Regions from separate parts of the Romboutsia sp. Marseille-P6047 genome, predicted to be linked through region 2. Evidence: riboswitches for the same ligand, from Rfam matches in the RefSeq annotation. Region 2 holds a riboswitch; each other region holds the start of a gene.

Region 1 (4,279 bases), on a different contig from region 2:
ATGATATTATTGCTATCGAAAATTCACCATGTAATAAGGTTGGATTAGTTCTAAGTGGTAATATAGATATAAAAAGAATTTTAACTAGTAACAAAGTAGTTCATCTTTCTTCATTTAGTGTTGGCTATTTATTCGGAGAAATAATTGCATTCTCTGATGCTAACTCTTATCCAGCTACAGTTATTTCATCAACTAATAGCGAGGTAATGTTTATAGATAAATATGATTTTATTTATTTTTGTACTAGCCACCCTAGTTTCTTGAAGTTATTTTTAAATGAATTAACTAATAAGATAATAACTTTAAATAAATCTATAACTGGTTTATCATTTAGCACAATTAAACAAAAACTATGCAACTTTTTAATACAAGAATCTAACATCCAAAAAAGTAATTTTATAAAATTAAACATGACAAAACAAAAGCTTTCTGAATCACTTGGAATTCCTAGACCTTCACTTTCAAGAGAATTAATTAACATGAAAGATGAAGGATTAATAGATTATCAAAAAAACATAATAAAGATACTAGATAGAGAGGCTTTGGAAGATATTCTGATGGACTAACTTAAAACAAAAATAGCTTAATTTTATACTTTATATTTGTATAAAATTAAGCTATTTTTAGCATTCTATCTATAATTGTAAGTCTACATTATAAAGATTCATCCAAGTGTTTATTTGAATTAAATATGCTATAACTTGAGGACCTGTCATTAATTGTCCAAACCAAGGTTGGTTAAATGCTGAACCACCAGTCTGAACTAATTCTTTTACAAATTCTTCATCTATAATTTGATGAATAGGGGAACTTTTATCATCTAATATTCTCTTTAACATCTTACATACTTCTTTTGTGTATATTGGATTATGAGTTTTAGGATAAGGGCTTTTTTTTCTTTCAACGATATTTTCTGGTAATATTCCTTTAGATGCTTCTCTTAACAGTCCTTTTTCTCTTCCATTTAGCAGTTTTATATGCTTAGGCATATTAAATGCATATTCTACTAATCTTTTATCTGCAAAAGGTACTCTACCTTCTAAACTATTATGCATAGTCATTCTATCTTTCCTATTTAATAAAGTTATCATAAACCATTTTAGATTTAAGTATGATAATTCTCTCATTATTGAATCTTCCTTTGATTCTCCATTAAGCTTAGGCACCTTAGCTATACTATCTCTACATGCTTGCTTTACATAATCTTCTATTGGTAACAACTTCAAACTATCATTTAATACATTTTTCCTATAACCAATTGTGGTAGCCCAAGGGAAAATTTCTATAGAATCATATTCTCTAGTATACCAAGGGTACCCTCCAAAAACCTCATCTGCACATTCTCCAGATAAAACAACTGTAGCGTGTTTACTTACCTCTCTTGAAAAAAGGTCTAAGGATGAGTCAATATCTGCCATACCTGGTAAATCAGATGCCATAGTTGCATCTATTAAAGCATGCGCAAGTTCTACATTATCAAGAACTACGTCATGATGATTACTTCCGATATACTCTGCCATAACCTTTACCCAATATGAATCTGAGTTTGGTTGAAAATAACTTTTCTTAAAATATTTTTCATTATCTGTATAGTCTATAGAAAAAGTATTAAGTGTTTCTTTTCCTTGTCTATTGAAAGCATCTGCTGCTACCTTTGATATTATACTAGAATCTAATCCACCAGATAAAAAAGTACACACAGGTACATCACTTACAAGTTGACCCTCTATTGCTTCAATCAATAAATCTCTTACATATTTCTTAGTTTCTTCTAAGTTATGCTCATGTTCTTTAGCTTGAAGCTTCCAATACTCTTTTAATTTTATGCCTGATTTATTAAATCTTAAATAATGTGCTGGTGGAACTTCTCTTATATCTTTAAAAATACCACTATTTAGGATTCTAGCAGGTCCTAGTGATATTAACTCTAAAAATCCATCTCGATCAACAACATGACTAATTAATGGATGAGTTAGTAATGCCTTTTCTTCAGATCCAAAAACTAAGTTCCCATTCTTGTAAGAATAAAATAATGGCTTTACACCAAGTGGGTCTCTTGCTAAAAATAATTCTTGTTTATACTCGTCCCATACTCCAAATGCATAAATTCCATTTATATAATCTAAGCACAATTCACCGAACTCTATATATGCTGTTAAAAGAACTTCTGTATCTGAATATGAATCAAATGTATATCCTCTTTCCTTTAATCTATCTCTAACCTCTTCAGTATTATATAACTCTCCGTTATAGCAAATTGTATATTCTCTATCTCCTATAGTTTTACTCATCGGTTGTAATCCACCTGTTGGATCTACAATCGCTAATCTTTTGTGTCCAATAATAGAGTGTGAATATGTCTTTATACCTTCAGAGTTAGGACCTCTAAATCTTAAGGTTGATATCATATTCTCAACTATATTTGTGTAATCCTTTATATTGTCATTAAGGTTACACCATCCTGATATTCCACACATTAGCCTTCCTCCTTAAACTTAAACTGCATACTTTATTTTATGTATGCTTAGGCTTAATGTTATAGAAAGTATTTTTTTCTTAAATAGTTTTTTTAATATAAATATATAAAATAAAAAAGAACCAATATCTCTCGGTTCTCAAAATATATAATATGTACTTTAAAATATATCTATATAAAAATAACCCTCATATTACATATTCTCTCCCTCCGAAAGATTAATGCTTAATTTTAGGCAGGTCTCCTGACTTTGAACTCAACCTAATAGCTTATCCTTCCCAGTATACACCAGTGGAATTAGAGTCTCCAAACTCTCAAGCGTTCGTCATTCTTACAGTAGCGGGGGCTGTTATGGACTTTCACCATATTCCCTTTTAAGTACTCATTTGTACACCTTAATAATTTATATTTATACTTTAATTATATTTACTATACTTTTATTTTTCAACAGCTAAAATTACTATTTTTTTAAATTATTCATATATTCAAATATTGTTATATTGCCAGCTTCAACTTCCTTATCTACTAAATTAGATAGTGTAACTCCTAATAATCTTATCTGCTTTTTATTATCTTCTAGGTTTTTTAACAGATTATATACATTAATTCTAATATCTTTCTTAGTGTTTATAGGATGCTCTAAACTTATACTTCTAGTTATTTGAGTAAAATCTTCATACTTTATCTTTAATGTAACTGTTTTTCCTAGCTTATCTGAATATTTACATCTATATGCAACATCTTCACATAACTCACTTAATATATTAGTAACCTCTTCTTCATCAATACTTAAGTTTTGGCTTAAAGTAGTCTCTGAACCAATATATTTTCTCTCTCTATAAGGCTCTACGGGTCTATAGTCAATACCCCTAGAAAATTGATAAAATAGATATCCCCTATTTTTAAAAATATTTTCTAGTTCATAAATATTTAATTGCCTTAAATCATATCCATTTTGTATCCCCATATTTTTAAGTATTTTTCCAGTTACTTTTCCTACACCAAAAAATTTATTTATAGGAAGCTTATCTAAGAATTCCTGAGAATCCTCTTGTGTTATAACAGTTAAACCATTAGGTTTTTTATAATCTGATGCAAGCTTAGCTAAAAACTTATTATATGAAACTCCAGCTGATGCTGTTAGATTAGTTTCTTTTAAAATATCATTTTTTATCATTTTAGCTATAGTTGTTGCATACTTTATATTTTTCTTGTTGTTTGTAACATCTAAATATGCCTCATCTAATGATAATGGCTCCACTAAATCTGTATATCTATGAAATATTTCTCTTATTTGATTAGATACTTTACGATACTCATCAAATCTAGGATACACAAATATTGCATAAGGACATCTTTTATAAGCTATTTTAGATGGCATAGCTGAATGTATTCCAAATTTTCTTGCTTCATATGAACATGTTGTAACAACTCCCCTACTTTCTGGAGGTCCACCAACTACTACCGGTTTTCCTTTTAACAACGGATTATCTCTTTGTTCTACAGATGCAAAAAATGCATCCATATCTATATGAATTATTTTTCTATTTTCCATCCAAACTATCACCTCCACTTAAAAATTCAAGTTAATAATTATTATAAAATATTTTTTTTGTATTTTTAAAAGTTTTTCTTGCAAAATCCCTTAAAAACATTTAAAATAAGTATTCCAAGGAACTAAGTATTTATTCCTTATTGATAACCGTAAATTTATTTTTATGTATATTTTTATTTGTATTTTGTATTTTATATTTAAAAAAGACCATTCTACTATTGTAGCATGGTCTGATTTTCTATACTTTT
Region 2 (4,279 bases):
CATTAAAAGTCATAAGAAGAGGCCTTTCTCCATTAGAGGCAATCAATATGGGAATGGTAAGTAAAAGCTTTGATGTATATGAAAAAGAAATTGTTGGAGATGTCATTAGAACTAGAATACCAGAAAAATGGACTAGCGAAGATATATTTTCAAATAAACAAGTACATAAATTTAATGAGTAATATTTAGGTGATACTATGAAATGGGTATATAGTGATTATGATTTAGATAATAGAGTTAATAATATTGCTTGGACTATAAGTGGAAATTATAATGAACATATTGAAGTTTTAGAAAAAAATTACTCTTCAAAAGATGTATATTTATATTTGGGAATTATGGCTGGAGCTAGAAGAAAGTATGTAGATTGGAATATAGTGAAGAAGTATTTACCCAATAGAGTTAATAAAGGATATAATAAAGATACTTTATTAACTCTATTACAAGTAGTTTTAAATAACTTAGTAGAATCTAAGGTTATAAAGGATAGGCCTGGAATTGAAGATATAAGATCAAAGGCATATAAAGATATAATTAATGAATTTAATACAATATATAAAAATGATATTTTACAAAAAATTAAGTATATATTTATTTTAGAAGGTATAGGAAAACATCCTTTTGTAGATGGGTTAAGTAGAAGAATTATAAATGATATTAAAAATATAAACCTAGGTAATGAATTAGTAGAAATATTAAAAGATATAGATAAACTTTATATAAGATATTTTAATGAAATAAAACAAGATTTAAAATTAAGTGAATGTAGCCAAGATATAGACTTCAAAGATGTAGATATAGATTTTGATACATTTTCAGATTTTATGTATGATGAATTATATAGTGATGAGGAAGATTCTATAGAAAATGAACTTAACTCAATATCTTCTTCTATGCTAGTTGAAAGTATAGGAGAAAGGAAAGTTAATAGTGAGAAAAGTTCACTTAATAGAGTTATATATATCGATGAGGAAATTGCTAATAAAATTTATGATAAAATAGAATATTACTATGGAAAATCGTATTTAAATAAAAGTGAAATAAAAAGAATAGAAGTTAAAAATTGTAGAAATGTACATGAGGGATGTAGGGTGCATTTTACAGAAGGAGTTTTAAGATCAGAATGTAAAAATGTTTTTCAAGTTAAATATGTTACAAGACATAAAGAAAATAATTTGAAAAAGTACAGAGAAAATATAAGAGTGTATAAAAGAAGTATAAATAGATTAAAAGAAAATTTAATGAGGATACTTGTAGAAGAAAATATTACAGATAGAATTTATTCAGATTACGGGACTATTGATGCAAAAAGGGCATGGAGGGTTGGAAGAAGTAATAATACTAAAATATTTTATAGAAATATAGAAAACAAAAAAGGAAGATATGTAATTGACATATTGTTAGACTCAAGTGGTTCACAAAGTAGAAATCAGTATCAAGTTGCAATACAAGTATACATAATCTCTAGTGCTCTTACACTGGCAGGTATACCTAATAGAGTTAGCGCATTTTCTAGCTTTTTAGATTATACAATTTTAAAAAGGTTTAGAGATTATAACGACTCTATAGATAAAAATGATAATATATTTGAGTATTTTTGTTCTGGTAACAATAGAGATGGTCTTGCTATAAAATCTGTATGTGAAGGTTTATTAGAAAGGGAAGAAGAAAATAAAATTTTAATAGTACTAAGTGATGGAAAACCTAATGATGTTAAATTTGGTTCAAGTAAAGAACGAAGTATAAGAGGTGAAATATCTTATAAAGGTAAAATAGCTGTAAATGATACTGCTAAAGAAGTAAGAATTGCTAGACAAAATGAAATTTTAGTCTTAGGAGTATTTACAGGTAAAGAAAATGAAATTGATGCAGAAAAATTAATCTATGGAAAAGATTTTATATATACTAGAGACATAGAAAAATTCTCAGATATTGTTTCAAATTATTTAAAAAAAATTATAGAAAATTAAAAATATAAAAAAGGAATATAAATTATAATATAGAAATAGATATTAGTACAAAGATGTAAATTAAATAAAAAAGTATCAATAGGTTCTAACATGAATTAGATTAATAGGGAAAGAGGTGAAATTCCTCTACAGCCCCCGCTACTGTAAGGTGGACGAAACTTTTAAAAACCACTGTGGTATTAGTTACTATGGGAAGGAGAAGGAGTAGAATGAAGCTAAGTCAGGAGACCTGCCTATGATATTTTAAAATAACTTTTTCGGGGAGGAAAAGATTATGGTGAATCACATATCAGGTGATTTTATTATGAGATTAAAGCCTAACCAAATAGTTAGGCTTTTTTTATTTATAATATATACAGAAGGAAGATATTAATATGATAATAATTGATAAATATGCTTATTCAAATAAATTAATACATACAAATCCAAATATAAGATTTGCAGTAGGTATAATTTTTTTATTAGGATCTATGTTAATAAAAAATTTAATTATTTTATCACTTATTATTTTATTAATGAGTGTAATAATAGTTGGAATTGCTAAAATCGATATAAAGGGTTATATAAAGCTCTTGAAGATACCAATGATATTTTTAATTATGAGTATAACTACGACTCTTATAAATATATCTAATGATCCAAACTTACTAATTAAAAGCTTTTGTATATGTAGCAATTATATAGGTATTTCTAAAGAATCACTAAATATATCACTTCAAATATTATTTAGAGCAATGTCATGTTTGACTTGTGTTTATTTTATAATATTAACGATACCATTTAATCAACTTTTATTTATATTTAAAAGTTTACATATGCCAACTATAATTTTAGAGTTATCAATGTTAATTTATAGATTTATATTTATATTTTTAGAAGAAGTATCAGATATACGTAAGTCTCAGGAGTTAAGATTTGGATATACAAACCTAAAGACATCTTATAAGTCTTTTGGGCTTTTGGGAAATTTATTATATAAGAGAATGATGATTAGATATGAAGAGATGTGTATATCGTTAGACATGAAATTATATGATGATAGATTCTATATAGTAGGAGAATAGTATGTTTAAAATAAATAACTTAACTTATAAGTATGAAAAGGATAAACTAGCTTTATCAAATATAAATATGGATTTTGATAAAGGAGATATAATAGGGATAATAGGTAGCAATGGTTCTGGAAAATCCACATTATTTATGAATATGATGGGTATTTTAAAGCCAGATTTAGGAACTATATTATTTAAAAATGATATTATTAAATATAACAAAAAGTATCTATATGATTTAAGAAAAGAAGTAGGGATAGTGTTTCAAGATCCTGAAAAACAAATATTTTACTCTATGGTTTATGATGATATAGCATTTGCTTTACGAAATTTAGGTATAAAAGAAAGTATCATAAAAGAAAGAATAACTAAAGCACTTGAATCAGTAAATGGATTACATCTTATTGATAGACCTGTACACTTTTTAAGCTATGGACAGAAAAAAAGGGTAGCTATAGCATCTGTTATAGCTATGGAAAATAAAATGGTACTTTTAGATGAGCCAACTGCAGGATTAGATCCAATTAGTACTAGAGCTATAGTTGATATTATAAATAATTTAAAAAAGAAAGGTATAAAAATTGTTATTTCTAGTCATGATATGAATTTAATATATGAAATCTGTGACTATATATATGTTTTAAATCAAGGTGAAATAATTAGCGAAGGTAGAACAGATACTGTTTTTAATGATGAAAAAAAGATATTAAGAGCAGGTTTAGAGTTACCTTGGTTAGTAAAGCTTCATAATAACTTAGATTTACCATTATTTAGGACTGAAGAAGAGTTATATAAGTTTTGGAGTAAGTCTAAAGTAATAGTAAATCCTTAATTAGCCCTCAACCTATTTTATATAGATTAAATAAATAACCCTTAACCAAATTTGATGGTACCCTAGAATTTCTCCAAAGTTCTAGGGATATTTTGTATTTACAAGTGTATATACACTTGGTAAAATATAACATATAAACTGGGGTTTAGGAGGAATACTATGAAGAAAAAAATGAAATTATTATTTTTAATAATGCTAAGCGTAGTCTTTACTTTTGGGGTAATAGGATGTAATTCAACAAATAGTAATGATGCAGAGGCAGAAAGTACATATGAGTTTAAAATTGGTATTGTTCTTGGAGAAGGTGGTGCAAATGATCAAAGCTTCAATCAATCATCACTAGAAGGATTTGATAAAGCAAAAGAGAATCTAGGGGTTATAGGAAATTATTTAGAAGCAAACCAAGAGGCAGATTATAAGCCTAA
Region 3 (4,279 bases), on a different contig from region 2:
TCTAGCATTTTATATCCAAGTACCATAGCTGCTGCAGATGCTGCCATTGCTTTCGCATTTATTACTAATATAACTGGTGCTTTTAATAACTTTGATGCATATGAACTTGTACAACTATCTAAGTTTATTCCTAGCCCATCATATAGTCCCATAACACCTTCTATTACACTTATATCTGCATCTTTTGAAGCTTCATTTAATATGTATTTCAATTTTTCATCATCTAACATATATGAATCTAAGTTTCTTGAATTTCTTCCTGTTATAAATGTGTGATATGATGGATCTATATAATCGGGACCTACCTTGTATGGTTGTACTTTCATATTCCTTTTTGTAAGTGCTTGCATTATTCCTAGAGAAATTGTTGTTTTTCCAACTCCACTGTTAGTACCTGCAATTAATATTTTTTTCATATATTTCACCTGACCATTATTATATTTTCTAGTCTTTCATTATTTCATAAATCTTTTCTATATCTAAATGTTCTCTTAAAAAATCAGCTAATTTATCATATTCTTTTTCCTTAAATTCTTTATATGAACTTACCTTACTATCTAACTTATCTAAATTTTTCATATCTCTTATATTATTTAGTAAAGTTCTAGTAAATTCTATCTCATCAAATATTCCATGAATATATGTTCCAAATACATTTCCTTCTTCATTAACACTTCCTTCAGTGTAACTTACATCTTCACTTAATTTTTTAGTTATAGTATTCAAATTGCTTGTACTACTTCCTCTATTAGTAACTCCCATGTGTATTTCATAACCAGTTATCTTTTTATTTCCTAGATTTCTTAGATATCCATTTTTATTCTCGCATATAGATGCCTCTACTTGTGTTGTTGTTTTTTGAATCTCAAATATAGTTTCTGTGTCTAAAAGCCCAATTCCATCATATTCTTCTATTTCACCTTCTACATGGTACGGATCTTTTAGTTTCTTACCTAGCATTTGATATCCACCACAAATACCAATAATTAATTTACCTTTTTTATGTAGAGATTTTATTTGTTCTTCTAATCCATTATCTCTAATGAATTTTAGATCATCTATTGTACTTTTACTTCCAGGTATAATTACTATATCTGGATTTCCTAAAGATTCTCCATAATCTACATATCTTACACTTACATCCTCTTGAGTTTCAAATATATGGAAGTCTGTGAAATTTGACATATGAGGAGTCCTTATTATCTCTATATTAATATCTCTTGTACCAACTGATTTCTTAAACCTAGTTGTTACACTATCTTCATCTTCAATTTTTATATCATTATAAGGAAGTACACCTAATACAGGAACTTTTATAATGTCTTCTAACATTTTTATACCATCTTCTAAAAGTTCTTTTCTTCCTCTAAATTTATTTATAATTACACCTTTTACTCTTTTTCTTTCTTCTTCATCTAACAAAAGCATTGTGCCTGCAAGTGATGCAAATACTCCACCTCTATCTATATCTCCAACTATTATCACAGGAGTATTAGCAATCTTAGCCATGCCCATATTAGATATATCTCTTGACTTTAAGTTTATTTCGGCACAACTTCCTGCTCCTTCCATAACTGTAATATCATATTTATTATTTAATTCCTCAAAAGTATCTTTTAGCACATCCATAAGCTGTAATTTATAATCGTGATATTCAATTGAAGACATATTTCCAACTACTTTACCTCTGACTATGACTTGACTTTTATGATTTCCTGAAGGTTTTAACAAAATTGGATTCATATCTGCTATTGGTTCAATTCCACAGGCTTCTGCTTGTGAAACTTGTGCTCTTCCCATTTCAAGACCTTCTTTAGTTATAAAAGAATTTAAGGCCATGTTTTGAGATTTAAATGGAACTACACTATATCCATCTTGTTTAAATACTCTACATAATCCTGTTACGATAGTACTTTTGCCAACATTAGAGGCTGTACCTTGCAGCATTATTTTTTTGCCCATTATTTCACTTCCTTTTTCTTATAATTTAAAATAGGGCTATTAGAAATCTTATATTTTACAGAAAATTAAAAAAAGTCCGAACTTTCCAGTTTTCGGACTTTTTTTATTTCATAATATATCAAATAAAAGCTTCACCCCGAAGACTCTATTGTAAAATTATCTTAGGCAGGTCTCCTGGCTTAACTTCATCCTACTCCTATAACCTTCCCATCAAATTTGACAGTGGCTTATTATAATAGTTTCGTCGGTTTCACAGTAGCGGGGGCTGCAAAGGCTTTTACCTTTTTCCCTTTTAATCTCTTCTAGATGATAAGAACCTAAGTAATCTCATATTCGATTTTAATAACTTATTAATCTATTTATCTTAAGAAACTAGTATTATTCATACTATTTATTACAGTAAATCCATTGTCAACTTCTAAAATAGTAACTGAAGCATTATCTATCCTAAAGTTCCAATGGTACTTATAAGAATTTGATATTAGGTAAGTAATTATATTTCTAATACTTCCTCCATGAGAACATATTAAAATCGTCTTACCTTCATTGTCATTTAATATACTTTTAATTTCTTTTACTACTCTTTCATAAGAATCTATCAAACTTTCTCCATTTGGATATTTATATTCATATCCATAATCTATCATTTTTTGAAATTCATCTGGATAATTAGATTTTATTTTGCTAAAACTCATTCCTTCAAAATCTCCAAAGCTGATTTCTTTTAATCTTTCTTTTTCTATTATCTCTAAATTTCTATTTTTTGCTATTTGTTCTACAGTATGTTTTGTTCTTGAAGACGTTGTTGTATATATTTTATCTATATTCTCATCTTTTAGATAATTAATGAGTCTTTTAATTTGAGCTTTTCCTTCTTCACTTAATTCACTATCTATATGTCCAGATAATTTACTATCCTTGTTATCTTCAGTAATGGCATGTCTTACTAATATTAATTTTATCATAAATTCTCCTCTATATAGCTAAACTACAAAATTTAAAGTCATATATATATATATTAAATATGTTAGCTCTGATAGTTCTATACTACATCCTAATATATCTCCAGTTACTCCATCTATTTTCTTATAAACATGTTTTTTAAATAGTATATTAAATATAAAAACTACTGGTACTGAAATTAATATACTTAAAAATAATATATTATTTGATGAGAATATTAATTTTGATATTAACCCTAATATAGCTATTGAGTATAATGTAGCTGTTAAAAACATTTTTGTTGAGCATTTTCCAATGAATAAGTTTCCTAATCCATTTTTTCTAGGAGTTACGGTTTTATATGTTAAGATTAGTACACCAAGCCTACCAAGCACAGGCATAAATATTATAAGCCATAATAATCCTTCATTTATAATACTATATATAAATCCTATTTTAAATAATAAAACAAACATTACTGATAAAAGTGAATTTGTTCCAAGCCTTGAATCTTTCATTATTTCTAGCATTTTCTCTTTATCTCTATAACTATATAGTGCATCAAATGTATCACCTAATCCATCTATATGTAATCCACCAGTAAGCATCACTGCACTTAATGTAATTATTAAAGAGCTTACAAATGGATCAAATAATATAAGAGACAATTTTCCTACTAAAAATTCTAATATTCCAAGCACTAATCCTACTAATGGAAAATAGTATAAAGATTTGTGAAACTCTTCATCAAATCCAACATTTATATTTATGGGAATTCTGGTCATAAATTGTAATATTAAAATAAATCTTTTCATAACTATCCTTTTATCTTCATAGGTATACCACTAACTACAAAATGAACTTCATCACTTTTTTTAGCTATAAGTTGATTTACCCTTCCTACAATATCAGAATATACTCTAGTAAGTTTATTTCCAGGAACAATTCCCATTCCTATTTCATTTGTAACCATTACAAAATATAAATCCGTTTTTTCTACTTCTTCAAGTAATTTTTCAACTTGTGATTTTATATATAATTCTAAAGCATTTATCTCATAAGTATCTGCACTATCTACATCAATATCAGAGTCAAACATTAAATTGTTAACTAACAATGTTATGCAATCCAATATTACTGTTTCATGCTCTTTAGATATATCTTTGATTATTGAGTGTATATCTTTAAATTTCTCATAAGTTTTCCATTCTGAAGGTCTACTATTTTGATGCTTTTTTACTCTATCTTTCATCTCATTATCAAATGGTATTGATGTTGCTATATATGCTGTTTTATTATTTCTATCTTTACATAGTGATTCTGCAAAATTACTTTTACCTGATCTTGCACCACCAGTAACTAAAATAATTTTACT

The links. Region 2 has a riboswitch for cobalamin ahead of cbiQ (cobalt ECF transporter T component CbiQ). Riboswitches for the same ligand answer to the same signal wherever they lie in the genome.
Region 1: linked by a shared signal. The riboswitch ahead of asnB (asparagine synthase (glutamine-hydrolyzing)) and the one ahead of cbiQ (cobalt ECF transporter T component CbiQ) in region 2 are both predicted to bind cobalamin.
Region 3: linked by a shared signal. The riboswitch ahead of EIH23_RS14930 (cobyric acid synthase) and the one ahead of cbiQ (cobalt ECF transporter T component CbiQ) in region 2 are both predicted to bind cobalamin.

The regions. Positions count from the first base shown of each region.
Region 1 covers NZ_UWOT01000016.1:39,922-44,200, forward strand. Annotated here, with positions in the region: gene EIH23_RS13745 (Crp/Fnr family transcriptional regulator) at 1-566, shown strand, start outside; gene asnB (asparagine synthase (glutamine-hydrolyzing)) at 636-2,477, opposite strand; cobalamin riboswitch at 2,694-2,889, opposite strand; gene dinB (DNA polymerase IV) at 2,937-4,031, opposite strand.
Region 2 covers NZ_UWOT01000004.1:280,648-284,926, reverse strand. Annotated here, with positions in the region: gene EIH23_RS06325 (AAA family ATPase) at 1-182, shown strand, start outside; gene EIH23_RS06320 (nitric oxide reductase activation-like protein) at 198-1,970, shown strand; cobalamin riboswitch at 2,033-2,221, shown strand; gene cbiQ (cobalt ECF transporter T component CbiQ) at 2,345-3,034, shown strand; gene EIH23_RS06310 (energy-coupling factor ABC transporter ATP-binding protein) at 3,036-3,854, shown strand; gene EIH23_RS06305 (BMP family lipoprotein) at 4,014-4,279, shown strand, end outside.
Region 3 covers NZ_UWOT01000020.1:4,400-8,678, reverse strand. Annotated here, with positions in the region: gene EIH23_RS14935 (cobyrinate a,c-diamide synthase) at 1-416, opposite strand, end outside; gene EIH23_RS14930 (cobyric acid synthase) at 445-1,962, opposite strand; cobalamin riboswitch at 2,110-2,298, opposite strand; gene EIH23_RS14925 (histidine phosphatase family protein) at 2,322-2,927, opposite strand; gene cobS (adenosylcobinamide-GDP ribazoletransferase) at 2,946-3,719, opposite strand; gene cobU (bifunctional adenosylcobinamide kinase/adenosylcobinamide-phosphate guanylyltransferase) at 3,722-4,279, opposite strand, start outside.